Alkalihalophilus pseudofirmus: one gene and its partner. The protein of the gene in region 1 binds, or shares a complex with, the protein of each later gene. Links are inferred from orthologs where the notes say so. Each region holds a gene or a part of one and is shown in the gene's direction. Other genes may lie near its edges.

The links.
Region 2: the proteins of lplA (region 1) and gcvH are in contact, whole or in part, in a crystal structure (PDB 3A7A), measured with the Escherichia coli proteins. The link is inferred for Alkalihalophilus pseudofirmus from one-to-one orthologs.

The regions. Positions count from the first base shown.
Region 1 is NZ_CP117835.1:1,000,084-1,015,129, reverse strand. What follows is about bases 5,412-8,289. They hold lplA (lipoate--protein ligase), read left to right. Parts: upstream 5,412-6,294; coding sequence 6,295-7,284; downstream 7,285-8,289. Other genes in these bases: PQ478_RS05130 (NUDIX hydrolase), read left to right, coding at 8,133-8,289; PQ478_RS05135 (MarR family winged helix-turn-helix transcriptional regulator), read right to left, coding at 7,540-7,977; PQ478_RS05145 (DUF4397 domain-containing protein), read right to left, coding at 5,412-6,114. Outside these bases: PQ478_RS05180 (winged helix-turn-helix domain-containing protein), read left to right, coding at 1-594; PQ478_RS05175 (MFS transporter), read left to right, coding at 648-1,889; PQ478_RS05170 (nuclear transport factor 2 family protein), read right to left, coding at 1,951-2,310; PQ478_RS05165 (STAS domain-containing protein), read right to left, coding at 2,442-3,461; PQ478_RS05160 (phosphatase PAP2 family protein), read left to right, coding at 3,604-4,248; PQ478_RS05155 (GNAT family N-acetyltransferase), read right to left, coding at 4,252-4,737; PQ478_RS05150 (class F sortase), read right to left, coding at 4,836-5,402; more of PQ478_RS05145, read right to left, coding at 5,404-5,411; more of PQ478_RS05130, read left to right, coding at 8,290-8,756; PQ478_RS05125 (MDR family MFS transporter), read right to left, coding at 8,782-10,272; PQ478_RS05120 (hypothetical protein), read left to right, coding at 10,508-10,783; PQ478_RS05115 (sodium:solute symporter family transporter), read left to right, coding at 10,784-12,433; PQ478_RS05110 (hypothetical protein), read left to right, coding at 12,526-13,098; PQ478_RS05105 (YrhC family protein), read right to left, coding at 13,416-13,652; mtnN (5'-methylthioadenosine/S-adenosylhomocysteine nucleosidase), read right to left, coding at 13,735-14,430; PQ478_RS05095 (YrzA family protein), read left to right, coding at 14,595-14,807; ppc (phosphoenolpyruvate carboxylase), read right to left, coding at 14,879-15,046. UniProt on the Escherichia coli protein: Catalyzes both the ATP-dependent activation of exogenously supplied lipoate to lipoyl-AMP and the transfer of the activated lipoyl onto the lipoyl domains of lipoate-dependent enzymes.
Region 2 is NZ_CP117835.1:3,486,959-3,502,104, reverse strand. What follows is about bases 6,404-9,381. They hold gcvH (glycine cleavage system protein GcvH), read left to right. Parts: upstream 6,404-7,686; coding sequence 7,687-8,076; downstream 8,077-9,381. Other genes in these bases: PQ478_RS18460 (MFS transporter), read left to right, coding at 8,543-9,381; PQ478_RS18465 (YusG family protein), read left to right, coding at 8,185-8,421; PQ478_RS18475 (arsenate reductase family protein), read left to right, coding at 7,206-7,562; PQ478_RS18480 (hypothetical protein), read left to right, coding at 7,002-7,169; PQ478_RS18485 (acyl-CoA dehydrogenase FadE), read left to right, coding at 6,404-6,481. In the rest of the region: PQ478_RS18505 (spore coat protein), read right to left, coding at 1-271; PQ478_RS18500 (hypothetical protein), read right to left, coding at 320-628; PQ478_RS18495 (3-hydroxyacyl-CoA dehydrogenase/enoyl-CoA hydratase family protein), read left to right, coding at 1,059-3,440; PQ478_RS18490 (acetyl-CoA C-acetyltransferase), read left to right, coding at 3,467-4,648; more of PQ478_RS18485, read left to right, coding at 4,697-6,403; more of PQ478_RS18460, read left to right, coding at 9,382-9,817; PQ478_RS18455 (methionine ABC transporter ATP-binding protein), read left to right, coding at 10,177-11,202; PQ478_RS18450 (methionine ABC transporter permease), read left to right, coding at 11,195-11,863; PQ478_RS18445 (MetQ/NlpA family ABC transporter substrate-binding protein), read left to right, coding at 11,877-12,731; PQ478_RS18440 (carboxymuconolactone decarboxylase family protein), read left to right, coding at 12,841-13,227; PQ478_RS22010 (YuzK family famiily protein), read left to right, coding at 13,447-13,596; Fe-S cluster assembly ATPase SufC, read left to right, coding at 13,847-14,632; Fe-S cluster assembly protein SufD, read left to right, coding at 14,718-15,146. UniProt on the Escherichia coli protein: The glycine cleavage system catalyzes the degradation of glycine. The H protein shuttles the methylamine group of glycine from the P protein to the T protein.

The DNA.
Region 1 (15,046 bases):
CTAGAAGGGGCAAAGCCTGCTTGTGAATACTTTAATCAAGTGTACACAAAGCAGCTTTTCACCCCTTTGCAGCAGCCTGAATTTGATACATTAAGCAGAATTCTATTTCTCTTACTTAGCCGGAATTTTGATAAAGCGCTTGAGGCAATAGTTTTTACAGAAGGAAAAATAACTTCGTCAAATGATGGCTTCTATCCATTTTTTAGAATAACAAAACTAATGTACGCGATATGCATGTCTGATCAAAGGGAAATAGACGAGGAAAAGGCATTGTTAAAAGTTTTCTTTACAGAAAAACCTTACCTTCGTGAAAAAGGGATCTTTCTCATTGTCACAGGCATTAAAGAATTAATTGAAACAAAAAAGAGATCTGGTCTAGCTTTGATTGAGGAAGGAATTGAAATTGTAGAACATTCTCAATTCAATTCACATATGGGCTTAGCCATTGCCATTATGAGATTTTTCCTTGAGAAGGAATGTACAGATGAAGCGCTTCAGCTTCTTGTAACAAACACTTCCACAGCATTTTTTGAACCACATCAAATAGAAAAACTTAAAAAAGAAATAAAATCTATATTTCATCGTCACCTCTGATATTCCTCTGACATACCTCCTCTATGATGAAACCATAAGGGAGGTATCTTACCATGTCTTTACAACCACTATTTAAAAATAGATTATTTATGAAAGTGTTCGCGTCTTATAGTATCTCAATGTTTGGCATTTACTTTGACCGTGTCGCCATCTTCTTATTGTTTGCTTATGTGTGGCAAGAGCGCCCAATCATGCTAGCATTTATTGCTGTCGCAATCGCCCTTCCTCAAGTGATTATTAGTCCTTTTGCCGGAGTATTTATAGAACATCGAAATAAGGTAAAAGTGATGCTTGCAGCAGATATCCTGACCGCTCTTTTTACCTTCTCACTATTATTTATCACAAATACATGGCTCTTTTTAACTGTTTTAATGCTACGTTCTACGATCGCAACCGTTCATTTCCCTGCTGAACAAGCCATCATCAAACATATTGTTCCAGAGGCCCTTGTGCTTCGTGCAGTAAGTTTAAACGGGATATCCGCCCAGGCTGCAAGAATTATAGGTCCGGTTATTGGAGCTACGCTTGCAGCTATCTACTCACCTCTTCTATGTCTGTTCATAAACGGGGTTTCACTGCTTTTTTCGAGTCTCATATTACTGAGTGCTGCTAAAGAAAAAACTGATTTCTCACATCCTCCAATAAGAGAGAAACAGCCATTTTGGGAGGACTTACAGGAAGGTTTGAGGATTATCCTACAAACAAACACTCTCTTAATCTGTTTTGGGTATTCTTTTTTAGGCTTTTTCGCTCTACAAATGGTTGATGTGCAATTCCCTGTTTTATTTAGATTGATCGCCCCAGAACATCCTGAGTTAATGGGCTGGATTATGTCATTTGTCGGTATCGGATCTATTTTTATTTATGGACTGATGTCTAAACAAAGAAAAATGCTTTACCCCGCTAAGTTACTAATGACAAGTTTTGCCTGTTTAGCGATTGTGTTTATTAGTGCGAGCTTTTTAACAAGCGGCTTTCCACTGTCAGTGCCTTTACTCATGTCTATTATTTTAGGAATCGGCGTTGGACTGCAAATGTTTGTCGCCCAAACTGTTATTCAAAAAGAAACAACGGGTGACACTATTGCACGTATTTCAAGCCTTTATCATGCGATTATCAATATAAGCATTCTAGTGGCGCCGTTGATAGGAGCAATTCTTGTTGAATTGTTTTCTATCTACACTGTATTAAAAGGGTCTGGAATCTTACTCTTATTAATTGGAAGCGCCCTGCTTCTTACTCACAAAAGAGAGAACCAGGAGCGTGTTGAAGTAACGAGACATCCTTCGATCTAAGAAAAAAATGCATCTCCTTGATCAGATAAGGAGATGCATTTTTTCCTAACATAGGATTTGATTATGACTTTGTATAAGTTCCTTGATGAAAGGACATTTTCCAGTTACCATTCTCTTTTTTCCATATAGAACTTCGTATTGTGTTACTTACCCTGTGCTCATCAAATACCCTATAAGTAGCAAGAATCACTTCGGGTGCCAGCTCCCTGATCTCAAAATCATAAATCTTCATGCTGACTACACCGACTCCTCCTTCTCCTAAGCAGTCATCTCTAACCCATACTTGTCCGGAGCTTGCAAATTCCAAAAAATCATCAGCTAAGAGTTCTTCTAATTGTTCAGGCGACGTTCTTGTGTGCGATTGAAGCAGCTTTTCTTCTAAAAGAAGAATAGTTTGTTTTAATGTTTGGATACTATTCATCTCACACCTCCGTCTATTTTATTACTTATCTTATTCGCCATTAAGGCCATGATTCCCTTGCAGGATAAGGAAATTCTCTTTATAGAAAAAGCATTTAATTTTCAATTAGAAAATTAAATGCTTCTCTTCGTTTATATTGAAATAATTTTCCGGCCTTTTTCAGCGAGCGCGTAGTAAATACCATGTTCTAATGTCTGAAAACAATCATAGTTAGATAAGTCGATATCTTCCTTTGTAATCGCAAGGCTTAATTCAGCTTTAATTCCTACTAGGATCGTTTTAGCTCCTATTAATGAAGTAGCTGATACAAGTTTCTCAATTAAATCAGCTGAGACAGAGGCAATATCTGAATCGAGTCCCGTGAAATCGAGAATTAAGAAGGTTGCTTTATGCTTAGGAAGATTGTGCAGCGTTTTCTCGATTAGTTCATCTGTACGCTCTTTATCATACATACCAAGCAGTGGTACGACTACTACCCCATCCATCACCGGAATCATCGGGGAAGATAACGTTCTGATAAGAGCCTTCAGTTCTTGTGTTTTATCTTCAACCATGGCCTCAAGCTGCATAATTTCTTGTTGTTCACGGCTTCGAATCAATTTATGTATATTTTCTGTAACGGTTATTTCAGAGGGGAAATACTCAACTACGGTTTCCTCTTTGCCCTCGACTTGGCTTTGAAGGATTCTATACCAAATATTTGTACCAAATAACCCAGTGAAGATCCCAGCATAATGAGCTGGAAGAAATCTGCCGCCTTTGATTTTTCCTTGGGCAATATTTATTTTGTATTCCCAATCATCTCTTAAACGAAGAATGACCCTTTTTTGATCTGTATCAAATAGATCAATTACTGCTTTTCCCCAGCCTGCAGAAGCATATGTACGCGTAAGAGTTTCAGCAAACTCTTTTTCGCTAACATGCAGCCTCTCAAAATAATCACCAACTACAGTCCCTTGCCTGTATCCAGTCGTTTCTAACACAACACTTGTGGCTTCTTCTCCTGACACCTCTTCAATCGTATCAAAAAACGTTTTCATTGCAGAAGAGATCCAAAAAAGTACAGCATCTTCCCCTTCAAAGAGAAATTGGCCCTTTTCTACATCCCACCCAAATTCTAAGCCGCTCACATTTACTTTTGGTGCTTCCATTTTTGTAACGTCCTCCTTCTCTTAAATTAAATTTCCAACCTTTTAACTTTATTATACATCACCTGAGAATAGACACTAGTCACATGTTGTGTAAAATGGTAGAATTCTAATTTATGAGTAATATATATAGCAGGAGGAAGCAATGAAAATAAATGTAATTTATATTCTTACGATTTCTGTTTTTCTTAGTATGGTGTTTTTTATTGATTCTAATGAATTTGATAAGCTGCTGCTTGATTGGATGAATCAGCTTATTCCTTCATCATTACAAGAGCCTATGTCTTTTCTAACTAAACTTGGTTCTGGAGAAGTAATGATTATACTTACCCTTGTCTTAATGGGGTTTTTATATTTTAAAAGAGAAAAACTTTATGCCCTCATGCTCGGAGTTATTGTTTTTGGCGGACTCTTTTTGAACCTAGGATTAAAGTTATTATTTCAGCGGGAGCGGCCTGGTGAGATTCGTTATTTAGAAGTGTTTGGGCAGTCTTTTGAGCTAGCTTCCTACAGCTTCCCAAGCGGCCATACGATGAGAACCTTTTTACTATTTGCTTTTATCATATATATTAGTTACCTCTTTATCACAAAACGTGCGATCCGTTTGATGAGTTATGCCATTGCTGTTTTCTGCATATCTGTTGTCGCATTGAGCAGAATGATCTTAGAAGCCCATTATCCGAGTGATATTATCGCGGCTATCAGCATTTCTATCCTATGGTTTATAATTTGTATACGAGTTGTTCCAGGCCTTGTCCGGAAATATACAAGAACCCAAGCTCCAAGTTAGAGCTTAGGTTCTTTTTTCGTCGAGTGATTTTGTGAAAATAATTCGGTCTTTACCAGGCCCATCATAATTTTCATAAATAGAAATACCATTTACTACCTTGGTGCCTGGTTTAATGGTAAATCCCATCCGTTTATGAAAAGCAATGGATCCTTTATTTACTGGTGAAGTAACGCAAAGTACGTTATCGCACCCAAGCTCTTTTATTTTTTCAAAGAAAGCCTCATACAGTATGCGTGCATGACCTTCTTTCCTCGCTTTCGGGTGAATCCCTACAAAATGGATATATCCTATATTAGGGTCAGTCTGGGAAGGAAATCCCACTAAAAACCCTATAATCTTATGTTTCTCTTCAATGACAAAGCTCGTTTCTTGAAAATGAATAAAGAATAAGCGTTGCAGCATATCACTCATCATACGGCCGCCCCACCATTCATCAATGACTGAAATGACCCGATCATAATCAGCTTCTGCTAAATGTCTTATGTTCATTTCATCCTCTCCAATCACGTTACTTACCATTTATTATACGCTTTGCATGGTTATCCAACTACCGGTGAGAACGTTTAAATCCAAATAAACCGAGCCTTTTATAAAGGAGGCTCGGTTATAGGTTGGTAGGGATAAGACTTTCCTTTTAATGCAGCTGTTACAACAGTACGATGAGAGTGAGTTTTTTCTTTTTTACTATAATAACCTGAACATGTGACAAGGTTGAGCTTTGATTTCCCACTACCATGAAAAATTGATTTCACAGGTGCTTCTGCTCTCTTATATGTCTCTACATCTTCCACTCGATATGTCAGTATATAATCATTCTCAGTGACAATATAAATATAGTCCCCTGTTTTTAACTCATGAAGGTGATAAAACACCGCTGGACCTACATAATCATCGAAATGACCTGCTAACACAGCATTTCCTGGTCCTCCTGGATTCACCCCGTCCTCATACCAGAATACTTTTTCTCCATCAGGCGGAATCTGCTCATAATTCCTTAAACCGAATGGCGCAATTTCAGCTTGAATATCCAATGCAGGAATTTTGATAACCTCTGGTTTAGATCCTGTTAAACTTTCTGCAGCATTTGATTGGGACGGCTGACATCCTAGCATGATAAGAATAAAAACTGAAAAAGATGTGAGCCAAATTTTCATCTTAGCGAATGTCTGATGCTCCGCCTAGTCCTGTCTTCGGCATGTCTTCTGGAGTTGGCATAGCATCTGTTAATAAAATCACATCAAATTCAGGCTCAGCATTTAAAAGCCCGGTTGCTACAGCTGTATAGATCATTCCTTCTTTCAACTCAAGATTAGTTAGTTCTTCAACGACATCAGCCGTCCCAGCTGCACGAATTTCAAGGTTATATTCTCCTGCCGGCAGCTCTAAATAGTCTGTCACTGCGGAAAAAGCTGCATTTGGGAATAAAATATCTCCTGTATCTGTTGCGATATCAACAGCTGGAGCATCAGGTGAAAAATGAGCCACACGGATCTTCGTATTGCCTTCTGATACTTCTTGCTCATCTAGCATCGTTGTTAAGCGAATAGACTCTAACTGACCGATTGCTGACACAGTATATGCTTCTCCTCCGCTTACAGCTAATTGTTCGCTAATGATTGCAGAAGTTGTATCACCTGCAGCATAGATCTCTACTTTATGAGAACCAGCAGGCAGCTGCAAGTAGTCACTAGCATCTTTAAATTCTATATTTTCTACTACAAGCTCCTCATTTACAAAAACATCTACTCCTGGAGCATCAGGTGTTGCATGGAGTACTCGAACCATTGCCATTTCCTCAGCAAAACCGGTTCCTGTTAAGGTTAGGAATAGCATAAAAAGCAATACTAAACTAAGTAATTTTTTCATCTAACTCATCTCCTTTTTTATAGGTGCATGCATATCTTTCCAATCGACAATCCTTACTATTCATAAAAGAAGAGTCTAAACGTATGAAAAAAGTGGTAAGGAACACTCCCATTAGACGGCTACTAAAACAATCACTATACTGAAGATGGAACATATCAAGAAAGGACGTAATGCAAAATGATGAAATTTATAGATAATAACAATATTACTAACCCGAGAATCAATTTAGCGATTGAAGAATATGCTTTAAAGAATTTAGATCCAGAACACTCCTATCTTTTGTTTTATGTAAATGAGCCTTCAATCATCATTGGTAAAAACCAAAATACGATAGAAGAAATCAATCTTGACTACGTAAAGGAAAAGGACATCCATGTGGTTCGCAGACTTTCTGGCGGAGGGGCTGTTTATCATGATTTAGGAAATCTAAACTTCAGCTTTATCACTAAAGATGACGGTGAATCTTTTCACAATTTTAAAAAGTTCACAGAGCCTGTTGTTTCTGCTTTAAAGAAGCTTGGAGTGGAGGCAGAACTTAGCGGCCGCAACGATATACATGTGGGTGAGCGTAAAATATCTGGAAATGCTCAATTTTCTACTAAAGGAAGAATGTTCAGCCACGGTACATTAATGCTTCACTCAGAAATTGAACATGTCGTTTCAGCGCTTAATGTAAAAGATGAAAAGATCCGTTCAAAAGGGATTAAATCAATACGCAGCAGGGTAGCAAACATTAATGAATTTCTAGATCAGCCATTAACAGTTGATCAGTTCAAAAAAGTATTATTACAGTATATCTTTGAAGCTGACGACGAAATCCCTGAGTATCATTTAACAGAAACAGATTGGGAAGAAATTAATCGCATTTCAGAATCTAGGTATAAAAATTGGGACTGGAATTACGGGAAATCTCCGGCCTTCGACTTAAAACGAACGAAGCGGTTTCCGATTGGCTCAATAGATGTTCGCTTGAATGTGCGTAAAGGTCGAATTGAAGCATGCAAAATATACGGAGATTTCTTTGGTGTGGGCGATGTAAGCGAGCTTGAATCTAAACTAATAGGCGTCAAGTATGACGGGGATGCATTGCGTGAAGCATTAAACGGTGTAGATATTAAACCTTACTTTGGCAGCCTTGATAAAGAAGAATTTATTGCTTTTATTTACTAAGATTCATATTCCCTAGGAAATGAAGTCTGATTTAATTTAATCAAAAAAAGGGCGGTTCACATCAAGTGAACCGCTAACAATGGGGAGAGTAGAGAGAACATGTTGGAAGCTAGGTCAATGACCTTTCCTGAATTCATCTTACCTCACATTTCATTAAAATACAGAGTTCTTGTCATATCATCTAACAGATTTTTTAGCATTATTTCGCTCTAAATAATTGATTCTTTGATTCATCAATATCTGAGAATCGACCCCTTAACTTGAAGCATGTAATCCTAACTTTTTCAGCAATTGAATCGCTTCTTCTGTTTCATCTGTATTTAAACCAGATAAGATATGTGCAATTCGTTCCTTATGCACATGAAAACGTTCATCCATCCATTGCTTCCCTTCATCTGTTAATGTCGCATACGTAATACGGCGATCTTTCGGACATGGACGCCTTAGTAACAGTTGTTTTTTTTCGAGTTTATCTACTACATAAGTGATACTTCCACTTGAAATAAGTATCTTTTCACCAATCTTTTGAAGCGGCTGATCGCCTTTATGGTAAAGCAATTCTATTACGGCAAACTCAGTTGGATTCAAACCGTAACTTCGAATATCCTTTTCAACCTCTGTCATCACAGCACTATGAGCTCGAGATAAGACCACAAATAACTTCAACGAAAGATCATCATTTGCTTTAGTCATAGTTAATCCCCTTTATCTTAATTTTAAGATATGTACTAAGTGTACAAGACCCCCCTCTTCTTTGCAACAATCAATCGTAGATGCTCATATGCTATACTATAGTTAAAAAAGCGTATAGGATAACCATAATTATGTGTGTGAAAGGAAGGATCTCTTTGCCGGATATCTCAACTATTATTTCAACGATTAAAGACCGCCAACCAGGTGTACTTGGACAACAGACTGCTAAACATTCCGCTATTCTTCTGCCTCTTGTTGAAGTAGATGGAGAACTTTCTGTATTATTTGAAGTTCGATCCGAGCATTTAAGGAGTCAACCTGGTGAGATTTGCTTTCCTGGCGGCCGAATTGATCAAAGTGATAACAGCGCTGAAGCTGCTGCGATTAGAGAGCTAAGCGAGGAATTAGGAATTCCAGAAAATCAGGTGGAATTAATTGCTCCACTAGATTATTTAGTTACCCCTTTCCGAGGAGTCATCTACCCCTTTGTAGGTAAAATTAACGATATAACTCAATTGAACCCTAACAAGGATGAGGTGGCTTCTACATTTACAGCACCGCTTAGTTACTTGTATGAGACAAAGCCAAAAATGTATGAAATGGGGATCACGTTTGAACCTGCAGATAATTTCCCCTTTCACCTCATTCCAAACAAGAGAACTTATAACGGCCGTACCCAATCGGTCCAGGAACTATTTTATTTTTATGATGCGTACGTAATTTGGGGACTAACCGCCAGAGTCCTTAATCACTTCTTAACCTTAACAAAGCCAACATGACAGATCATGTTGGCTTCCTACTTGTTTATGAATCTTTCGGCAACCGTAATATAAAGAAGAAACTAGTCACAGCTAATATAAAAATGGTCGTAAAAACAATCCCTAGACTGTTTGTTAAGCCTATCTGCAGTGCCTCTAGCTCTACTGAACGTAATTCTTCCCTCTGACCTGCCTCGAGCAAGTGATTGACAGCATCAATGGTCGGCTCAAATGATAGATACTCTTGACTGTTTTTAAGCTCGTTTTCAAGACGTCTATTCAAAAGACCTCCTAAAAAAGCAACTCCTACAGCTCCTCCAAGAAGCCTCATAAACATATTCATAGATGTCGCTTCTCCTCGGACATTCCAGTCAACTGATGATTGAATCGACACTATAAAAGTCGTTGTAGAAAAACCCATTCCAACTCCAATAACAAAGGAACCTGCTCCAGCCCATAGCGGATGGTTAATAACAGGCAGCAGCATATAGAATAACCCGCCTGTTACTAATGCACATCCACCAATCAAAGCTGTCGTACGGAAGCCTTTTTTGAGCATCATTTTTCCAGCAATAGTAGATGAGATCGGCCACCCAATCGATATCGCTGTCAACGCAAGTCCAGCAATAATTGGAGGCTGATTCATGACACCTTGCACATAGGTAGGTAAAAAGGTTGAAACAGCCAGCAAGATCGCTCCTGCAGAAAAAGAGGCAATATTTGCGTTGCGAATGTGCTGATTCTCCCATAAAGACAACGTCATCATTGGATTAGCCTCTCTGCGTTCCACTTTGATGAACAAGACAAGACAAATAAATGAGCAAGCAAGTAAGCTCATTACCAGAGGTGAAGTGAATCCCCACACATTTCCTTGTATTAAGACGAGCATAAAAGGTGTAATGGCCAAAAGTAAAAGAAGTGCTCCCTTATAATCAATGGATTGCCTATTCTTTTTCATCGATTCAGCGGACTTAATATCCTCATGTAAGAAAAGAGTTACCCCAATTAATGCAATGATTCCAAAAGGGATGTTGACCCAAAAAATCCAAGCCCAATGTAGATATTCAATAAATACAGCACCGAGTACAGGACCCATAATCGCAGATATCCCCCATACACTCGCTAAGTACCCTTGGATATTCGCACGTTCTTCTTTCGTGTACATATCGCCCACAATCGTTGTAGCTATTGGCTGCACAGCCCCTGCGCCCAGCCCTTGAATAAACCTGCTGATAATTAACATTTCCATCGTTGCAGAAAAGCCGCATAGGATCGATCCGATTAAAAATATAGATATCCCAATAGCAAAAATAATTTTCCGTCCATACATATCAGAAAGTTTTCCATATACAGGGATCATTACTACCTGCATTAATAGGTAGGATGAAAAGACCCAGCTGAATAATGAAAAACCTCCTAGATCAGCAACAATTTGAGGCATCGCTGTAGCAACAATTGTCGCTTCCACAGCCGCCATAAACATGGCCAAAATAACTGCTGTTAACACAATTGGACGCTTTGTTTTACGCTTACTCACATAAATTTACCCCTTTTATTTATCCTGTTTTAATTTTCTCAATATTTTGTCTTTACATTCAGTCAAACATGATGTAATTTTAGTATAGATTGACAAGGAAGTGAATATTTAATTAGTGGCCAGGGGGTGACGTACATATAATTTGAACAAATGCTCAGCTGTCAATTTAACTGAGCGAGCGTTCAGTCTTATTTCGATTGAAAGCGTTATCAATTATACGAAAAGAGGTGTCAGTATGAGTGCTTACAAAAAAGAAGTTTGGTTTACGATTATCATGTCAGCCCTTTTTCTAGTGTCTGGTCATATGGGTTTAATCTTCTCTCTTTTCCCTGTTGATGGAATGTTATTTGGGTTTCCGATTATGTACATCGTTCCCATACTGGTCGGTTGGTTTGGCGTACTCATTCTAACGATCATCGCTGGTAAAATGGGAAATCACATTGACCAAGCAATTGAAGATGAAAATGCTCAAAATCAATCTGCTCAATCATCTGAGAAGGGAGCTAGCTAAATGGAAGATCAACTATGGCAATTATCGAATCCCGTTATTGGTATTATTTTTGTAGTCGCTACATTCGCTTTATTCTACATCGTAGGCTGGGTTTCAAACCGTGCGAGTAAATCTGTAGAAGATTTATATGCCGCTGGCGGCGGTGTTGGTCCAATTACAAATGGACTAGCGATGGCTTCGACCTACATGAGTCTTGCTACATTCCTTGGTGTTACTGGTCTTATCTTAAATTTGCAAGCCCCATTTATCTTACTGTGGATTCAAATGATTTTAGCTATTCCTTTAATTACAATTATCTATGGTACGAGTCTACGTCGTATGGGCGCATTCTCACCAACTCACTTCGTACGGGAGCGTTACGGGGTTAGTGCATCTATTATTGCGGCTCTATTTATGATTTTAGTATCTATCATGTATGCACTTGGTCAAATGATCGGTATCGCCGTAACATTTGAAACGCTGCTTGGTATCCCGTATATGACAGGCCTTATTATCGGCGGTCTATTAATTGTTGGGTATGTAACAATTGGCGGTATGTCTGGTGCGACAAATAACGCAGCGATCCAAATGGTCATCATTGCGTTAATGTTTATCGTTCCTCTTGGAGCGATCATGAAAGTAATGGGCGGAACTGGCTGGTATTTCCCTCCGCTTCTATATGCGGATATGGTACCTGCTATGCTTGAGGCTATGCCTACATTCTTTGATTATCAGTATTCTTCTAAATGGTACTTTGCTTTGATTCCGGCATTTACAATTGGAGCTCTTGGGCTTCCTCACTTAGCAATGCGTATTTATACGGCATCAAGTCTTAAAAGTGCTCGTCAAGCGATGGTATGGTTTGCGCTTGTACTAGGTCTTGTTTTCTCTGCAACTTATGCAATGGGATTTGCAGGTGTATTCTTTACACAAACAGAAGGTGTTGCAATCTCTCAAGCTGATGCAGATAAATTAACCATTATCTTAAACTTAGTGTACAACCCAGAGTGGGTAACTGCTCTAGTTATTGCTGGTGCAATCAGCGCCGGTCTATCAACTTTAAGTGGAAACCTCCTTGCAATTGGTGCTCTTATTTCACAAGATATCGTAACGACGCTAAAGCCAAATTTAACAAACAGTATGAAAGTAAAGCTTGGTTACTTCTCGATTGCTGGGGGCGGGGTTGCAAGTGTCCTGCTTGCTATTAATCCTCCTGACTTTCTAGTAGTAAGTATTTTATGGGCTTTCGGTTTAGCCGGTGTAACAAATGCTCCGTTAATTTTGATGGGTGTATGGTGGAAGGAAGCAAACCGCTTTGGCGCCATAGCTGCATCAGTAGTAGCAGGTGGTCTATACGTTGTTGTTTCACCTTTCGTCTTCCCATCTATTGTAATCAGTGGTCATGGATTAACAGATGGTATGGGGATTTCTGGTGCTATGCTGGCCGTACCATTAAGCTTCTTGATTCTTATTGTTGTTTCATACATTACAAACCGCATGCCTTCACTGCAATCAAAACTTTCTACAGCTGAAGATCATAAGCTGGTAGAGCGCATCCATGGCTGGACAGACGTTAACCCAGCACGCTACAACAGCCGTTTTGGTGCTGCCATTATCAGCATCATCTGTATCGGAGTAGCAGTTTGGGCCATCATGCCTTGGAATCTATAAGAATCACTTGACATTTCAAGTGAATAGTAGCAGTGTACATAGTGTACACTGCTGCTTATATATACATAGCTAAAGAGATAGGAGTTATCCATATGAATCGATTTACTCTACTTATTAAAGCGATTTTACTAGATCGAGAAGCCTTTCGCACGCTTGCTGAATCACCTAAAACGAACCGCATCGGAATGCTGCTTGTTGTTCTGCTAGGTGCAGCGTATGGGCTGTTTTCTGTTCAAGCAAACAACGCCTATGTCAGCAGTTTTGAATCACCCCTGCTTCGTGACTTTGTTGTTCCTGTAATCTTTATTATCTTTGGAATTATAACCATTATTTTAACTCGATTTGCTTTTACTCTACTCCTTTGGGCAGGGGCTCGCGGCTTTGGCGGAGCTGGATTGCTTCGTGTTCAATACCGTCTTTCTATTATTATCTTAGTACCGAGCTTTCTAGCGATGCCTACGCTGATCGGCATGCAAGCTGGTTACCCGATCTCTGCTATTCATCTCGCGTTGCTTGCAGCAGGAATTGCTTGGATGTATGTGTTGGGAGTTCGCGCGATGGAAGCAACTCAAAGCTTTAGAGGATTCCGATCATATGGATCTGTACTAGCAATTTTTATCTTTTTTGCTTGTATCTATTATTTAGTTATTCCACCTGCATCTTAAAAGCAAACCGCCAAGCAGCTCATGCTCTGCTTGGCGGTTTTTGGTGTAAATGAGAGCATCGCAGTGTGGGATTGCGTCGATCGAGAAAGGAATTGTGTCCCTGTTTAGTATTAATGCGTCTGTCTGAGGAATTATTATATTCACTTTGAACTTTATTGCGCCAGTTGAGTTTAATTGCGTTACTTCAAGTACTAATTGCACCTATATATTTGCTGATTGGGTTACTATCAATTGTTATTGCGTGGACCGACTGCTCAGTCCACCTCTCTTCATTAAGCAAAACAAAAAATGCGCCTCGTCTGCCGAAGCGCATGATATTATTCATCTTCATACATTTGTTTTTGTGCATTCATCGCTAAACGGTGACAAACCACTGCTAACCCCATTGTAAGAAAGACTCCTACAATAAATCCGCTAGGCAGCGAGACAGCTTGTCCATCAGCCGGAATAATTAATCCAATAAACAAAAAGGCACTTAACGACAGCAGGATAAAACCAAAGCGCTTATAATCAGCTACTTTATCTTTTAACTCTCGCATCTTCTTCTCTGTCATAATACGTCCCCTCCTACTCTATCACTTATGATAGCATGTTTAGAGAGGATATGATGATGCAATATCCGCCACTATAGGTAACTTATTCCGCTAATGCTTCAACCATTAAGATGACTTGATTTGCTGAATTAACAGATGCTGTTTCTAAAAACTTCTCATAAGATACTTTTGCATCACTGCCAGCAATGTCAGATAATGAACGGATAATAACAAACGGCACCTTAAATTGGTGACACACTTGCGCAATGGCGCCAGCTTCCATTTCCGCACATTGAGCAGCAGGGAAAATCTCTTTTAATTCAAGTACACGTGCATGATCACTCATAAAGGAATCCCCAGAGACAATCAATCCTTTTACAGTGTTTACTCCTACTTTTGCAGCTGCCTTATCAGCAATAAAAATTAACTCGTCATTCGGGTCATAGAAGGCAGGCATTTGCGGTACTTGACCAAATTCATAACCAAATACCGTTGCATCTACATCGTTGTAACGCACTTCCGTTGAAATAACGACATCCCCTACGTTTAAGCCTTCTTTAAAACCGCCAGCTGAACCTGTATTAATAATACGATCTGGTTTGTATAATTCAATTAAAAGTGTTGTGCCGACTGCAGCATTTACTTTCCCAATACCCGATTTAAGCAGTACCACATCGACTCCTTGTAAAGTACCGTGGTGAAATTCACATCCAGCAATCGTTTTATCTTCTCTATTTCCGAGTTTGCTTTTTAGTAATTCAACCTCTTCATCCATTGCACCGATAATTCCAATTCTCATTTCCTTCATTCCTTTCACTCAAACAATCTCTTCCTAGTATACACAGCAGAACTCATGAATTCACTTATTTTCTTTTGAAAACGAATTTGCTATGATTTAAAACAGATAAGTTATTTCAAACAGATAAAACCGAAAAAGATAACACCTTACTAGGAGTGGTGACATTGAGTATCCAATTAGAACGAATTGAAGATAAAGTTGAATGCTTTGAAGCAACCAGCTTCAAAGAACTTGAACAGCGTATTAATGAGAAAATTGATGTGAATAAAGCATTATTACTAGAAGTAGCGCAAGTGAATCATCATGTGTACCCACATTTTAAAACAGGGCAGCCTATCTATACAGCGGTGGTTCATTTTAAAGCAAAGCAACTATAAATTGGTCTAACTATAAAATAAAGCCATCTCAGGAGAATGGATCTCTTGAGATGGCTTTAAAATGTTTTTCATCAACCCGTATTCACAAGTCCTGCTGCTACTCCGCTGATTGTGAGCAATACCTCGGTCATTAACTCATCAGATGGGTTTTCTTCTGCACGCATTTTTGAGATTAGATCGACTTGTAAGAAATTAAGCGGATCGACGTACGGATTACGTCTATGGACAGATTCTTGAAT
Region 2 (15,146 bases), 2.5 Mb from region 1 along the record:
CAGCAGCTTCTAGCGCATAGAATCCTTTTCGGAACATCACATTATACAAATCGCGCTGACAGTCTTGCGTTTGCTGGCAAATGCCGGCTAAGTCCTGATACAAAGCAGCGTGGCTTGCTTCGTTTAAAGCAATGCTGTAAGAAGACGTCATGTATTTTTCTGTTGCAAGCTGATCGTTAATGAAATCACGCTCAGACATTTGCGTATTTTTAGGAACTTGAAGCTCTGGATTTTTAATTTTGTTTTGCTGTTGTTGTTGCTGTTGATTCATATGAGATTCCTCCTAATTAACTTAATGCTAATTAACTGATGCTAAAGCTTACTGCATTGGAATAGTTGATTGAGCTTGAGTCGGCTGCAAATGCGTTAAAATTTTCTCATAGTGCTGCTGATGCATCATACCAGCTTTCTCAAGTGCTTGCTTAATCTCTTGGTCCTGACATTGCTCAGCAAAAAAATGGGCTTTTTTTGCGGCAAGTAAATTCCACGAAAGCATATCATTTAAATATAGAGAGTCTTTTGTTGTAATCACTTGCGGCGGTTCAGGATACTGCATTTGCCCCGTTTGTGATTGAGACATGTTTCCTTGTTGCATAGCTTGCTGTTGTGGTGTTGGTTGTTGTTGCATAAGGAAAACCTCCTTTTTATCATAGAACATCTTACGTACCAAGCTTTTTGATACAGCTTTAGTGTTAGGGAACAGGGCGAGATATATGCTATGAACAACTAGGGCAGTTTACAAAACAATGGAAATACGAGGGGTAGAGAAGTAAATGAAAAGGCATTAAACAAACATTTAATTAATAATATTTGATCAAACAATAAGAAAGATGATAATTTTCAGAATTATGTATTGCAACTGAACGACAATTCATTTATTATAAAGATAGAAGTTACGACAAATTGCTCGTTGCCTTTTTTTTGAGGAAATAATGAATGAGTATTCATTCGGTAGGTTTCCTGCATATGAAATCAACAGCAATCATATATAAGGTAAGGCTTGGACAAATCATTTATCCTAATGGATCAATCAGAACTAACGATTAAGGGGGAGAACAATGGGTAGACAAATTAAAAAAGCAGCTGTCATTGGATCGGGAGTTATGGGCTCTGGAATTGCTGCTCACCTTGCAAATATCGGAATCCCATCATTATTATTAGACATTGTTCCAAGAGAGTTAACACCACAAGAGGAAGCAAAGGGCTTAACGCTTGAGAGCAAAGCCGTTCGTAATCGTATCAGTACAGAGTCAATTAAGCGTCTGGCTAAACAAAAACCAGCTCCGCTTGCAACTAAATCACTTGCTACATACATTGAGCCAGGGAACTTAGAAGATGACCTAGCGCGTCTTAGCGAAGTTGATTGGATTATTGAAGTAGTCGTTGAAAACTTAGATATTAAACGTCAGTTATTTGAAAAAGTGGATGCGGTTCGTACACCTGGTACAATCGTCACTTCTAATACATCCGGAATCTCCATTGAAGCAATGGCAGAAGGCCGTTCAGAAGATTTCCAAGCACATTTCCTTGGAACGCACTTCTTTAACCCGCCGCGCTACTTAAAGCTATTAGAAGTGATTCCAACAGAGAAAACAAATCCAGACGTACTGTCATTTGTGAAAGCGTTTGCTGAAGATACACTTGGTAAAGGCGTGGTTGAGTGTAAAGATACACCTAACTTTATCGCAAACCGTATCGGAACTTACGGACTTTTAGTAACAGCTAATGAAATGCTTAAAGGGGAGTACTCTGTTGGAGAGATTGACTCTGTAACAGGACCTTTAATCGGCCGTCCGAAGAGTGCGACGTTCCGTACATTAGATGTCGTTGGACTAGATACATTCTTACACGTTGCTAAAAATGTGTATGACGAAGTGGAGGGTGCGGAAAAAGACGTATTTGACCCGCCTGCATTTATGAAGGAAATGGCTGAAAAAGGCATGCTCGGAAGCAAGAGTGGCCAAGGCTTCTTTGTACAAAAGCGTACGGAGAAGGGGAAAGAAATTTTAGAACTTAATCCAGTAACGCTTGAATACCAAGAGCGTAAAAAGCTTCGTGCAGCCTCTGTAGAACAAGCAAAACAAGCGAAAAAGCCTGGTGATAAATTAAAAGTGCTTGCTTATGCAGATGATCGTGCAGGACAGTTGATCTGGAACTTAGTGAAGCCAACCTTATTATACTCTGCTGAAAAAGCATATGAGATTGCAAATGACATTAAAGCTGTTGATGAAGCAATGCGCTGGGGCTTCGGCTGGGAGCTTGGTCCATTTGAAATGTGGGATGCGATCGGTGTGGCCAAGTCTGTTGAACGTATGGAAGCAGAAGGCGAAACGGTTCCTGGCTGGGTAAAGGAAATGCTTGAGACAGGAAACGAAACATTCTATAAAGGATCAAGCTACTTCCACCAGGGTGAATATAAGGGGGTGGAATCAAACCCTAAAAACATCCATCTGAAATCATTAAAGCCAGACAATGTGGTAATGAAAAACAGCGGTGCATCACTTATTGATATCGGTGATGATGTAGCATTGCTTGAATTCCACTCACCGAACAATTCCATCGGCCTTGATGTGATTCAAATGGTTAATAAGTCTATTGAAGAAGTAGAAAAGAACTTTAAAGGGCTTGTGATCAGCAACCAAGGAAAGAACTTCTGTGTCGGTGCGAACTTAATGATGATCTTAATGGAAGCACAAGATGATAATTTCTTTGAGATTGATTTAGTTATCCGTCAGTTCCAGCAAGCGATGGCCAATGTACGTTATTCAGCAAAGCCTGTTGTCACAGGACCGTTTGGAATGACGCTTGGCGGCGGAGCAGAGATCTGCCTGCCTTCTGCAAGCATTCAAGCAGCTCATGAAACGTATATGGGACTTGTTGAAGTCGGCGTCGGCCTCATTCCTGGCGGCGGAGGAAACAAAGAATTGTACCTTCGCAACCTTGAAAGCCTGCCGCAAGGAGCACAAATTGACCTTCAAGCAATCGCAAATAAAACATTTGAAACGATTGCGATGGCAAAAGTGGCAACATCGGCTCATGAAGCGCGTGAAAATGGCTTCTTAAGTGAACGCGACGGGGTTGTAATGAATGGGGAACACGTCATTCACCGTGCGAAACAGCAAGTCATTCACTTAGAAGAGTCTGGCTATCGTCCGCCAGAGCGTAAGAAGATTCCTGTAGTTGGTGAAACAGGCTATGCGACACTGTTGCTTGGAGCAAAAACAATGAAGTTTGGCGGCATGATTTCTGATCACGACTTAAAGATTGCCGAGAAGCTTGCATTCGTCTTAGCGGGCGGCCGCGTCCCTAAAGGAACACTTGTGGATGAGCAATACTTGCTTGATTTAGAGCGTGAGGCGTTCTTGAGTCTTGTTGGTGAGCCGAAATCACAACAACGTATGCAATACATGCTGACAAAAGGAAAGCCGTTACGTAACTAATTCAAACAGGTAGGAGGGATACGATAATGAGAGAAGCAGTAATCGTTGCTGGCGCTCGTACGCCAGTCGGAAAAGCAAAGCGTGGAACTTTAGCAAATGTGAGACCAGATGATCTTGGTGCTCTTACGATAAAAGAAACATTAAGACGTGCAGAAGGATTTGATCCAGCACAAATAGATGATGTGATTATTGGCTGCTCAATGCCAGAAGCTGAGCAAGGAATGAACGTCGCAAGAAGCATCTCTGCTCTTGCGGGACTTCCTAACACAGTACCAGCTATTACGATAAACCGTTACTGTTCATCAGGTTTGCAAAGTATTGCTTACGGGGCTGAGCGCATTATGCTGGGCCACTCAAAAGCGATCATTGCAGGCGGTGCAGAATCAATGAGTATGATCCCAATGGGCGGGCATGTCATTGCTCCTAACCCTACGCTTGTTGAAGAACAGCCTGAGTATTACATGGGCATGGGATATACCGCAGAAGAAGTAGCGAATCGTTTTGGCATCAGCCGCGAAGATCAGGATGCTTTCGCTGTAGAGAGTCATAAGCGAGCAGCGGCTGCGATTGAAGCGAATCGCTTTGCTGATGAAATTGTACCAGTCGATGTTACGCTTCGTGCAGTTGGACCTGACAATAAATTAAAAGAGAAAAAGGTTGTATTTGATACAGATGAAGGTGTTCGTCTTGATACAACGCTTGAAGGCCTTGCGAAACTTCGTCCGGCTTTCCATCCAAAAGGGTCTGTAACAGCTGGGAACTCGTCACAAATGAGTGATGGCGCAGCGTCGGTTCTTCTTATGGACCGTGAAGAAGCAGAAGCAAGCGGTTTACAGCCGCTGCTTAAGTTTAGAAGTTTTGCTGTTGCAGGTGTTGCTCCTGAAATTATGGGGATTGGCCCGGTAGAAGCGATTCCTAAAGCTCTTAAACTAGCAGGTTTAGACATTTCTGATATTGGATTATTTGAATTAAATGAAGCATTCGCATCTCAATCACTTCAAGTTATTCGTCATTTAGAGCTTGATACAAATAAGGTGAATGTCAACGGAGGAGCCATTGCTCTTGGCCATCCGCTTGGATGCTCTGGTACAAAGCTGATGCTGTCATTGATGCATGAAATGAAGCGCCGCGGCGAGCAGTTTGGTGTTGTAACGATGTGTATTGGCGGCGGTATGGGTGCTGCTGGTGTGTTTGAATTAATTGGTTAATTAATAGGTGACAATTATTAGATCACATATATTAAGGGAGGAATTATGATGAGTAACACAGCAGAACGTGTCGTAAAAGGCGGGAGCTTCTTAGTAGAGGATATTGAGGCAGATAAGGTCTTTACTCCAGAGGACTTTACAGATGAGCAGATTATGATCGGCCGTACAACGGAAGAGTTTGCGGTGAAAGAAGTCGTACCTCATCTTGAAAAGATCGAAAACCACGAATTTGAGCACACAGTAAGGCTTTTAAAGCAAGCTGGTGAGATCGGACTTCTTGGTGCTGATGTACCTGAAGAATACGGCGGTTTAGGACTTGATAAGATCAGTTCATCTCTAATCTCTGAGAAATTTGTTCGCGGCGGTGCATTTGGATTAAGCCACGGCGCACACGTTGGAATCGGGTCACTTCCAATCGTATTTTTTGGAAATCACGAGCAAAAATCAAAGTACCTTCCTGGCCTGGCAAGCGGTGAAACCATTGCTGCTTATGCACTAACAGAGCCAAGCTCAGGTTCTGATGCTCTAGGTGCGAAAACAACTGCTGTTCTAAACGAAGCAGGAACGCACTATGTATTAAATGGGGAAAAACAATGGATTACAAACTCTGCCTTTGCTGATGTCTTCGTTGTTTATGCAAAAATCGACGGTGAGCAGTTCACAGCATTTATCGTAGAAAAAGACTACGAAGGCGTTTCAACTGGTCCAGAAGAAAAGAAAATGGGGATCAAAGGATCTTCTACTAGAACACTCATCCTAGAAGATGCACTAGTTCCAAAAGAAAACGTACTTGGTGAGATCGGCAAGGGCCATGTCATTGCCTTCAATATCCTAAACGTTGGTCGTTACAAGCTTGGAGTAGGCTGTGTAGGAAGCTCAAAGCGTGCGTTAGAGCTTGCAGCTAAATATGCAAACGAGCGTAAGCAATTTAAAACACCAATTGGGAAATTCACTTTAATCCAAGAAAAGCTAGCAAACATGGCAACAGCAACATATGCTGCTGAAAGCTCCATCTATCGTACGGGCGGATTATTTGAAGAACGTCTTGGCGGACTATCTGATGAAGAGCAAAAAGACGGCCGTGCCGTTGCTAATGCAATTGCTGAATATGCGATTGAGTGTTCTTTAAATAAAGTATCAGGTTCTGAAACGCTTGATTATGTAGCCGATGAGGCTGTTCAAATCCACGGCGGTTACGGCTTCATGGCTGAATACGAAGTAGAGCGCATTTATCGTGATTCTCGTATTAACCGTATCTTTGAAGGTACAAATGAAATTAACCGTCTTCTTGTACCAGGTACGATCATGCGTAAAGCTATGAAAGGCGAGCTTCCTCTTCTTCAAAAAGCAACAGCGCTTCAAGAAGAGTTAATGATGATGATGCCGCAAGAAATCGGTGACTCGCCTCTTGAACAAGAGAAATACTTGCTTGGCATGGCTAAGAAAATCTTCTTAATGGTAGCTGGTACCGGAGCTCAGAAGTATCAACAAAAGCTTCAGCACGAGCAAGAGCTTCTTTCAAATGTGGCTGATATCGTAAGCGAAGTCTTCTCTATGGAGTCTGTGATCTTACGTACAGAAAAGCAAATGAATAAGTCTGGCGAAGAAAAAGCAGCTCAAAAGCTTCGCATGACACAAGTGTATTGCCAAGAAGCATTCAACCGCATTGAAGCTCATGCGAAAGAATCATTAGTAACTATGGAAAGCGGAGATACTCTTCGTACGATGCTTTCCATCCTGCGCAAATTAACGCGCCACACGCCAATTAATGTAGTAAGCATTAAGCGTGAAATTGCAGCGGAAGTTCTTAAAGAAGAACGCTACGTTGTTTAATAGTTACGACTGTTAGTCCAATTACGTTAACCAATTTTGGGGCTTAACCGCCCCAAAAATTATATAACTCCTTTCTTATGAAGCATTCTCCTCTCTAGTACAAAAAAGCCCTGGAAGCGGGCTTTTTTGTCGTTAGTGCGGGAAGTGCTCGGACCAGAGTGGAAAGAGCGGAGGCCCAGGCAGATGGAGACACGATGCAGACCGGCGGATCGATGCAGACCGGCGCAATTATGACGAAGGTAGATACAATTGTTCTTCAGAATGACGCAATCAGTACCTGAACCGGCGCAATAAAGAGCAACTGACGCAATACACCGCTGCACCGACGCATATATCACTCTGAGCAGCGCTATAAACGCTCAGACCAGCGCAAATCAACGCCGCACCGACGCAATTGCCGCCGTGAGCTTTCAGTACTTGCCCCCATGCGGTACTATCAGCCCCCTCTAAACTTCCAGAATCGTTTCGGCTCATTCGTAGCATCCTATAATCAAATTTAACAACAAGGGAAGGGATTACGATGAAAAAGCAGCCGAAGATTGAGTATACAGGACCATTAACTGGAGTAGAGGAGTTTGCGACGGATCTAACAGAAGATACAACTCAAGCAGCCATTCAGCAAATGTGGGAAAGTGATATAGATGATCATGAGCGTAACAGTTGTAGAAATAGAAAAAATAAGCAATAATGACGTAAAGTATCCAAGCAGGAGAGGAGTTTTTTTATGTTAGTAACGTTTTATCATTATCCGAAATGCGGGACATGCCGTAAAGCGAAGAAGTGGCTCGAAGAAAATGGAGTTGAATTAAACGAAGTACATATTGTTGAATCACCTCCTTCTAAAGAAGAGCTTGAATCCTTTTATAAAAAAAGCGGCCTAGAGCTCAAGAAATTTTTTAACACAAGCGGTCAAAAATATCGTGAGCTTGGCTTAAAAGATAAGCTGGCAGATATGAGTGATGAGGAGAAACTTGAGCTGCTTGCTTCTGATGGCATGCTGATTAAGCGCCCGATTACAACGGACGGCAATCTTGTCACGGTAGGCTTTAAAGAAGAGCAATTTGAGCAAACATGGAAATAATCCTATACAAAATCACGTTGATCATGACACATTAAGACAAAATCTTTCGACTAAGCATTTAGTTTATATGGCAAAAAAGGTATAATAGAGTGAGTATGTACCAAATTGATGGAGGGATTATCACATGAGTGCAAATGTACCAAAGGAATTAAAGTATTCAGAAGAGCATGAGTGGGTGAAAGTTGAAGACGATAAAGTACGTATCGGAATTACAGACTTCGCTCAATCAGAACTAGGAGATATCGTTTTCGTTGAGCTTCCTGAAGTTGGAGACGACATCGAAGCAAACGAGCCTTTCGGTAGTGTAGAATCAGTTAAGACTGTTTCTGAACTATATGCACCAATTAGCGGGAAAGTCGTTGAAATCAACGAAGAGCTTGATGATTCCCCTGAATTTGTAAACGAATCACCGTATGAAAAAGCATGGATGATCGTTGTTGAGCTTAAGGATTCAAATGAAGTGGACAAGCTGATGAACGATTCTGAGTATGCAGAAATGATCAGCGAAGATTAATCATTTTAGAGAAGGAGGAACCTGCCTCCTTCTCTTTCTTTTTCCTCGAGTAGAACACACCGTGCGGCATACACTATAGCTACACCATACATTTGGAGGGGAAGCGGTATGGATTTAGTAAAAGTGGATGTGACAAGCAAGGTAAAAGGAAAGTATGAAAACGGCCATATGAACCTGTATGTGGATGATGCTCGCATCGGACAAGTAACGGAAACAGAAGCGGGCTTGCAGCATATTATGAGTGCTGGATATATATTTGAAGAGGATAAAGTATATAGATATGAACAGACCGACCCTAACCAAGTGACTTCCTATGTAGACAGCTGTGAAGAGGGCTGGTGTTAGAAGAACTGGTGTTAGATGATGTAAGCTTTTCGTCTGAAAACTTTGACGAAAGGCTTTTTATTTTGGGTGAAATCGACTATTATATTTAGGGGATCGAAATAATGAAAAGGTGATGGTCGATATGGCGCGTCTTATGGGAGACTGGTCAAGGCAGCTTAAATCATATAATCGAAATGTGCGTTTGTTTCTTTTAGCCTCTGTCCTAGCTAATATTGGGATGGGGATTTTTATGGTCATTTATAATTATTATATACGTGAGTTAGGCTATGTTGATCAAGTCAACGGCAGAGTCATTGCGATGCAGGCTATGGCTAGTGCGATTGCACTTTTGCCTGCTGGCTTGTTGAGTGATAAGATCGGCCGAAAAAAAGTCATCTTGTTTGGAGCCGTTTTTGCAGCCGTCAGTCTTTTACTAAGAGGGGTGCTGACAGCTGAAACACTTCTATTAGCAACTGCTTTTATGACAGGACTTTTTATGGCGTTTATCCAAGTATCTTCTATTCCACTCCTTGCGGAAAATTCATCTGAAAAAGAACGGGTGCACCTGTTCAGCTTTAACTTTGCTCTTATTATGGTAGCAAACGTAATCGGAAACACATTAGGCGGGACGATGTCTGATTTATTTCATAATGTATTTGGCCTCGCCATGTTAACAAGTGTACGAATCACCTTGTTGTTTGGGGCAGCATTATTTTTTATAGCGTTAATTCCAATTTTAAAGATTCGTGAGGAACAAAAAGTCCGCAAAGAGAAAACAGGAGCAAGCTCTCTAGGGAAGTTATTTACGACACATCGTTCCAGTCTGAAAGTGATCGGACTTTTCGCTGTAGCTAACTTATTGATTGGCTTTGGATCTGGTCTCGTTATCCCTTACCTGAATCTCTATTTTACCGACCGCTTTGATGTAAGTTATTCGGTTGTCGGTATTATTCTCTCTTTAGGCCAGGCAATGACGGCGATTGCGCTAATGATCGGTCCAAGTGTCGTGCGAAGAGTGGGTGAAGTAAAAGCGGTGGTCATTTTGCAGCTGTCCTCCTTGCCGTTTCTTCTATTAACTGCCTACACAGAAATATTGTGGGTTGCTGTTATAGGTTTCTTATTTAGGCAGGCATTAATGAATGCAGGGAATCCAATCCAGATGGCATTGATGATGCGGAAGGTAGATGACTCGATGAAAGGTCTTGCTAACTCAGTGGGCCAGATGGTGTTCCAGCTTGGCTGGGCGGTAATGGGTCCTGTTTCAACTACCCTTGTAATGATTCATGGTTCCTACTACGGGTATGCGTATGTATTCACGATCACAGCAAGCCTTTATCTCATCGGTTCGGTCTACTTTTTTCTAGTATTTAGGGAGAAAAAAGCAACGGAAATATCTTCTTCAAATGTTTCGGCATAAAATCGTTGACAGCTAAAAAACCCGCGTGCTATGATGCATTCATGTAAAAGCGAACGACAACAACTTTATATCTCTTATCGCGAGAGGTGGAGGGACTGGCCCGATGAAACCCAGCAACCACTAAGTCATATGTTGACCTAGAAGGTGCTAATTCCTGCAAAGCATGAGCTTTGGTAGATGAGAGAAGGGATAATGAATTTACGCCTTTCTGTTCATCATAAACAGAAGGGCTTTTTTATTGTGTATGAGTTTGTCGTACGTTAGAGTTAGGAGATCCTCATCCTTTCATGCTTTACTAAATAACTTCAGTAAAGCTTATAACGTGGTTTGGGATTTATAGAGAAAGTAGGGAGTAATTAATGATTTCACTTCGATCGATTCGTAAACGATTTGAAACGAAGAATGGCACCGTTCATGCCGTCGATGGCGTTGATTTAAATATCGGCGAGGGGGAGATATTCGGTGTGATTGGATATAGCGGCGCAGGTAAAAGTACGTTAATTCGTATGTTAAATATGCTTGAGCGTCCAACAGAAGGAGAGGTTGTTGTAGCTGGCAAAAAGCTTTCAGCACTCTCAACAAAAGAATTAAGAAAAGCCCGTCAAGAAATCGGGATGATTTTCCAGCATTTTAATTTGCTTTGGTCGCGTACGGTGCGAGATAATATCGCGTTTCCTCTTGAAATTGCAGGTGTGCCAAAAGCCAAACGTGAACAACGGGTGAATGAGTTAATTGAGCTAGTAGGGCTTAAAGGACGCGGAGACAGCTATCCATCGCAATTGAGCGGCGGACAAAAACAGCGTGTCGGTATTGCACGTGCGCTTGCTAACAATCCTAAGGTGCTGTTATGTGATGAAGCAACATCCGCACTAGATCCTAAGACGACAGATTCGATTTTGGACTTGCTCGTTGATATTAATCAAAAGTTAGGCTTAACGATCGTGCTGATCACACATGAAATGCACGTCATTCGTAAAATTTGTCATCAAGTGGCTGTGATGGAAGCCGGTAAAGTAGTTGAGCAGGGACCGGTGCTAGAAGTATTCCGTAAGCCAAAAGAAGAGATGACGAAGGAATTTGTTAAGCAAATTACAGAGCCTGAAGAAACGACAGATGCGATTAAGCAATTACTCGCAGATCACCCTGAAGGTAAAATTGTTCAGTTAACCTTCGTCGGTGAAGAGGCGGAAAGCCCATTAATTACGCAGCTGATTCGCTCATTTGATATTGAAGTAAATATTGTGCAAGGAAAGATCACGAAGATCCAAGAAGGGTCATACGGGACGTTATTTGTTGCTTTACATGGAGAGACTGATGAAGTCGAGCGCGCGATTGCCTTTATCCGCAGCAAGAAAGTGGAAGTGGAGGTGATCACGTATGAATGATCAATTTTTAGCTGATGTGAAATGGGACCGCTTATGGGATGCGACGATTGAAACGCTCTATATGACGTCTATTTCTGTCTTTGCTACATTTGTACTTGGCCTCATTTTAGGATTAGTTCTTTATCTGACAGCCAAAGGGAATCTATGGGAGAATTATCTTGTTAACGTGGTGGCAAGCTTTATCGTTAATATTTTTAGATCAATCCCATTTATCATATTAATTGTTTTATTAATTCCATTTACAAGGGCCCTGACAGGTTCGATGCTTGGGGCAAATGCAGCGCTTCCTGCATTAATCATTGGAGCTGCCCCGTTCTATGCGCGTATGGTGGAGATTGCCCTGCGTGAGATCGATAAAGGGGTTATTGAAGCGTCACAATCAATGGGAGCGAGCAACTGGACAATCATTCGGAAAGTTTTAATTCCTGAATCCTTGCCAGCACTTATTTCTGGAATCACCGTTACAGCGATTGCACTTGTCAGCTATACAGCGATGGCAGGGGTCATTGGTGCAGGCGGTCTGGGCCATTTCGCGTACCTAGAAGGATTCCAGCGCAATAACAGCGAGATTACTTTGGTAGCAACAATCGCAATTCTATTGGTCGTTTTTGTGATCCAGTGGATTGGTGATTATTTTACAAATAAAACAGATAAACGGTAGGGGGAAAAGAGAGATGAAAAAGTTTTTAAGCGTAGTAGCAGCTGCAGCATTGTCTGTATCATTAGTGGCATGCGGCGGTGCAGAGGAAGAAACAACAGATAACGAAGCTGGTGAGGGTGCTGAAGGTGAAACAACGACATTAACAGTCGGTGCTTCTGCTGTACCGCATGCAGAAATCCTTGAAGCAGCACAGGAATTGCTTGCTGAAGAAGGCATTGACCTTCAAGTCCAAGTTTTCCAAGATTACATCTTGCCAAACCAAGCGTTACGTGATGGCGACATCGATGTGAACTATTTCCAAACGCCTGGTTATTTAGCAATGCAAATTGATGAGAACGACTATGACTTTGTCAGCGTTGGTGCAGTCCATGCAGAACCAATCGGTGTGTACTCTAAAGAATATTCAAGCCTTGATGAGCTTCCTGAAGGCGCCTCAATTATTATGAGTGATTCAATCAGTGACCACGGCCGTATTCTGCCGATCTTTGAGCGTGCAGGCTTAATTGAGCTAGATGTTGAAGAAGGTCAATTAGCAACAATCGATGATATTTCATCTAATCCGAAGAACTTACAATTTGGTTCAACTCAAGTAGAAGCTCGTATGCTTGCTCCTTCATTTGAAAGCGGCGAGGGTGATGCTGTTGTCATCAACACAAACTACGCTCTTGAGGGCGGAGTAGATATTGAGCAATACGGAATTGCATTTGAAGAAGAAGATGTACTTCAACCTAACCTGATCGTTGTTCGTGCAGAAGATGAAGAGCGTCCAGAAGTACAAAAGCTTTTAGAAGTTCTTCAATCTGAAGAGATCCAAAACTTCATCAACGAAGAGTATGATGGAGCTGTTATTCCTTTAACTGAAGAATAAGATGAAAAACAGATAAAGAGCGCCTAAATGGCGTTCTTTTTTTGTATAAATGAATTCCTGAAATCGAATACTACCTTTGAAGTGGATTCAACTTTAGGAGGGATGAATGATGGAACAGCAGCAACAGCAGAACCAAAGTGCAGTTGAGATGGCACTACTTGAATATAAAGAAGGGTTAGGACACTTCACAGAGAAGATGCCTGATATTGCTAAGAAATATAATGCGTTCACAGAAGCATGTTTTGCAAAAGGCAAGCTTTCTCAAAAAGAAAAGCAAATGATCGCACTTGGTATTAGTGTATTTTCACAAGATGAGTATTGTATTATTTATCATACAAAAGGATGCCTCGACCAAGGCTGTACTGAAGATGAAATTTTAGAAGCAGTGGGCGTTACAGCAGCATTCGGCGGCGGGGCAGCGATGAGCCAGGCTGTCACTCTTGTCCAAGAAGCAATGACCGACCTTAGCGGCAAAGGCAGTCAGATGCAGCAGTAAATTTTTCAAATATTGGGTCAAGTCGAAAAACGGTGGAAATAAGAGTTATCGTGTTGGTAAGTTTTCTGACAATGGCATAGGTGATCTGATAACCTGTAAAGGAACCTCAGCCTCTTTTTTGCGCTTTGGTCAATTAAAGCGTTCATGTTAAGATACATGTATCAAAAGAGAAGGGATTGATTCATTATCCAGTCATTAGACGCTGCGTATACGAGTGATATGGAAAAGGCAATGCATTCTGCACATGGAGTAGGTTATGAGGAATACAACCGAAGCCTCGATAAAAGAATGGAAATTGAGAGAGCTCGTGATAAAGAATACAAACGCTGCAATGAAATGGTAAGGGAATTCAATCAACACCATCTATAAGTTCTGTTAGGATAGAATAAAATGACATAAGGGAGTGGCCCATAACTGGCGCCGCTCCCTTTGTGTATGAACCAATCTATATTATAATGAAGAATGTTGCGTGAAACGCAATTGTACATACTAGTCTCGTTACCTTGAACTTATGTTGGATTTGTTATAAGATTGTAATGAGAATAGATTGAGAATAATTCGATTTAATCATCGAAATCACACTGCTTGTTATAAGCAAGATAAATTGGAGGTCATAAAGATGTCAGCACCATTCTTAAAAATCGAGAACTTACACGTTTCAATTGAAGGAAAGGAAATTCTTAAAGACTTCAGTATTGAAATTAACGGTGGAGAAATCCACGCAATCATGGGACCAAATGGTACAGGTAAATCAACTTTAGCTTCTGCAATCATGGGTCATCCGAAATATGAAATCACAAGCGGTTCTGTAACAATGAACGGTGAAGATGTGCTTGAAATGGATGTAGACGAGCGTGCACAAGCAGGTCTATTCCTAGCGATGCAATATCCATCTGAGATCAGCGGAATTACAAACGCGGACTTCTTACGTTCTGCTATTAATGCAGGCCGCGAAGAAGGTGATGAGATTTCTCTAATGAAATTCATCCGTAAATTAGATGAGAAAATGGATCTTCTTGAAATGGATCAACAGTTTGCACAGCGTTACTTAAATGAAGGATTCTCTGGCGGTGAGAAGAAGCGTAACGAGATTCTTCAATTAATGATGCTTGAGCCTAAGCTTGCAATCCTTGATGAGATCGATTCAGGTCTAGATATCGATGCACTTAAAGTCGTATCAAAAGGTGTTAATGCAATGCGTGGTTCTGAGTTTGGATGTCTAATCATCACTCACTACCAACGTCTTCTTGACTACATCAAGCCTGATAAAGTACACGTTATGATGCAAGGCCGTATCGTGAAATCTGGTGGTTCTGAATTAGCTGAACGTCTTGAGGCAGAAGGTTACGACTGGATTAAAGAAGAACTTGGCATTGAAGACGAGCGCGTAAACCAAGAAGCTTAAGTCAGTCTAGTTTTATCTGCAGTGCATGATAAGCACAGCAAGAAAAGAAGCAAATGAGCGAATCAACAGTAAAGGGTGGGTATGTATGTCAATCGAGACAAAAGTAACGTTCGACAAAGAACAGATTCAAGCATTCTCGGATGGACGCAATGAGCCGGCATGGCTTAAAGACATCCGTTTAAAAGGAGCAGAGCTATTCGATACGCTTGAGCTCCCTAAACCTGATAAAACAAAAATCGATAAATGGAACTTCACAGCAGCTAACTACAATCTTGCTGAAGTAAAAGCAGCGGACAATGTAGCAGCACTTGCTGAAGGAATCCGTAACCTGGTTGGCGATGAAGATAAAGTAGATAACCTTCTAGCACAGCAAGACGGTTCTACGGTTTATACGAAGGTCTCAAAAGAGCTGACAGATAAAGGCGTTATTTTCACAGATCTTGCTACTGCAGTAGAAAAGCATGAAGATCTAGTGAAGAAATATCTTTTCGGTGAAGCTGTTCAAATGGATGAA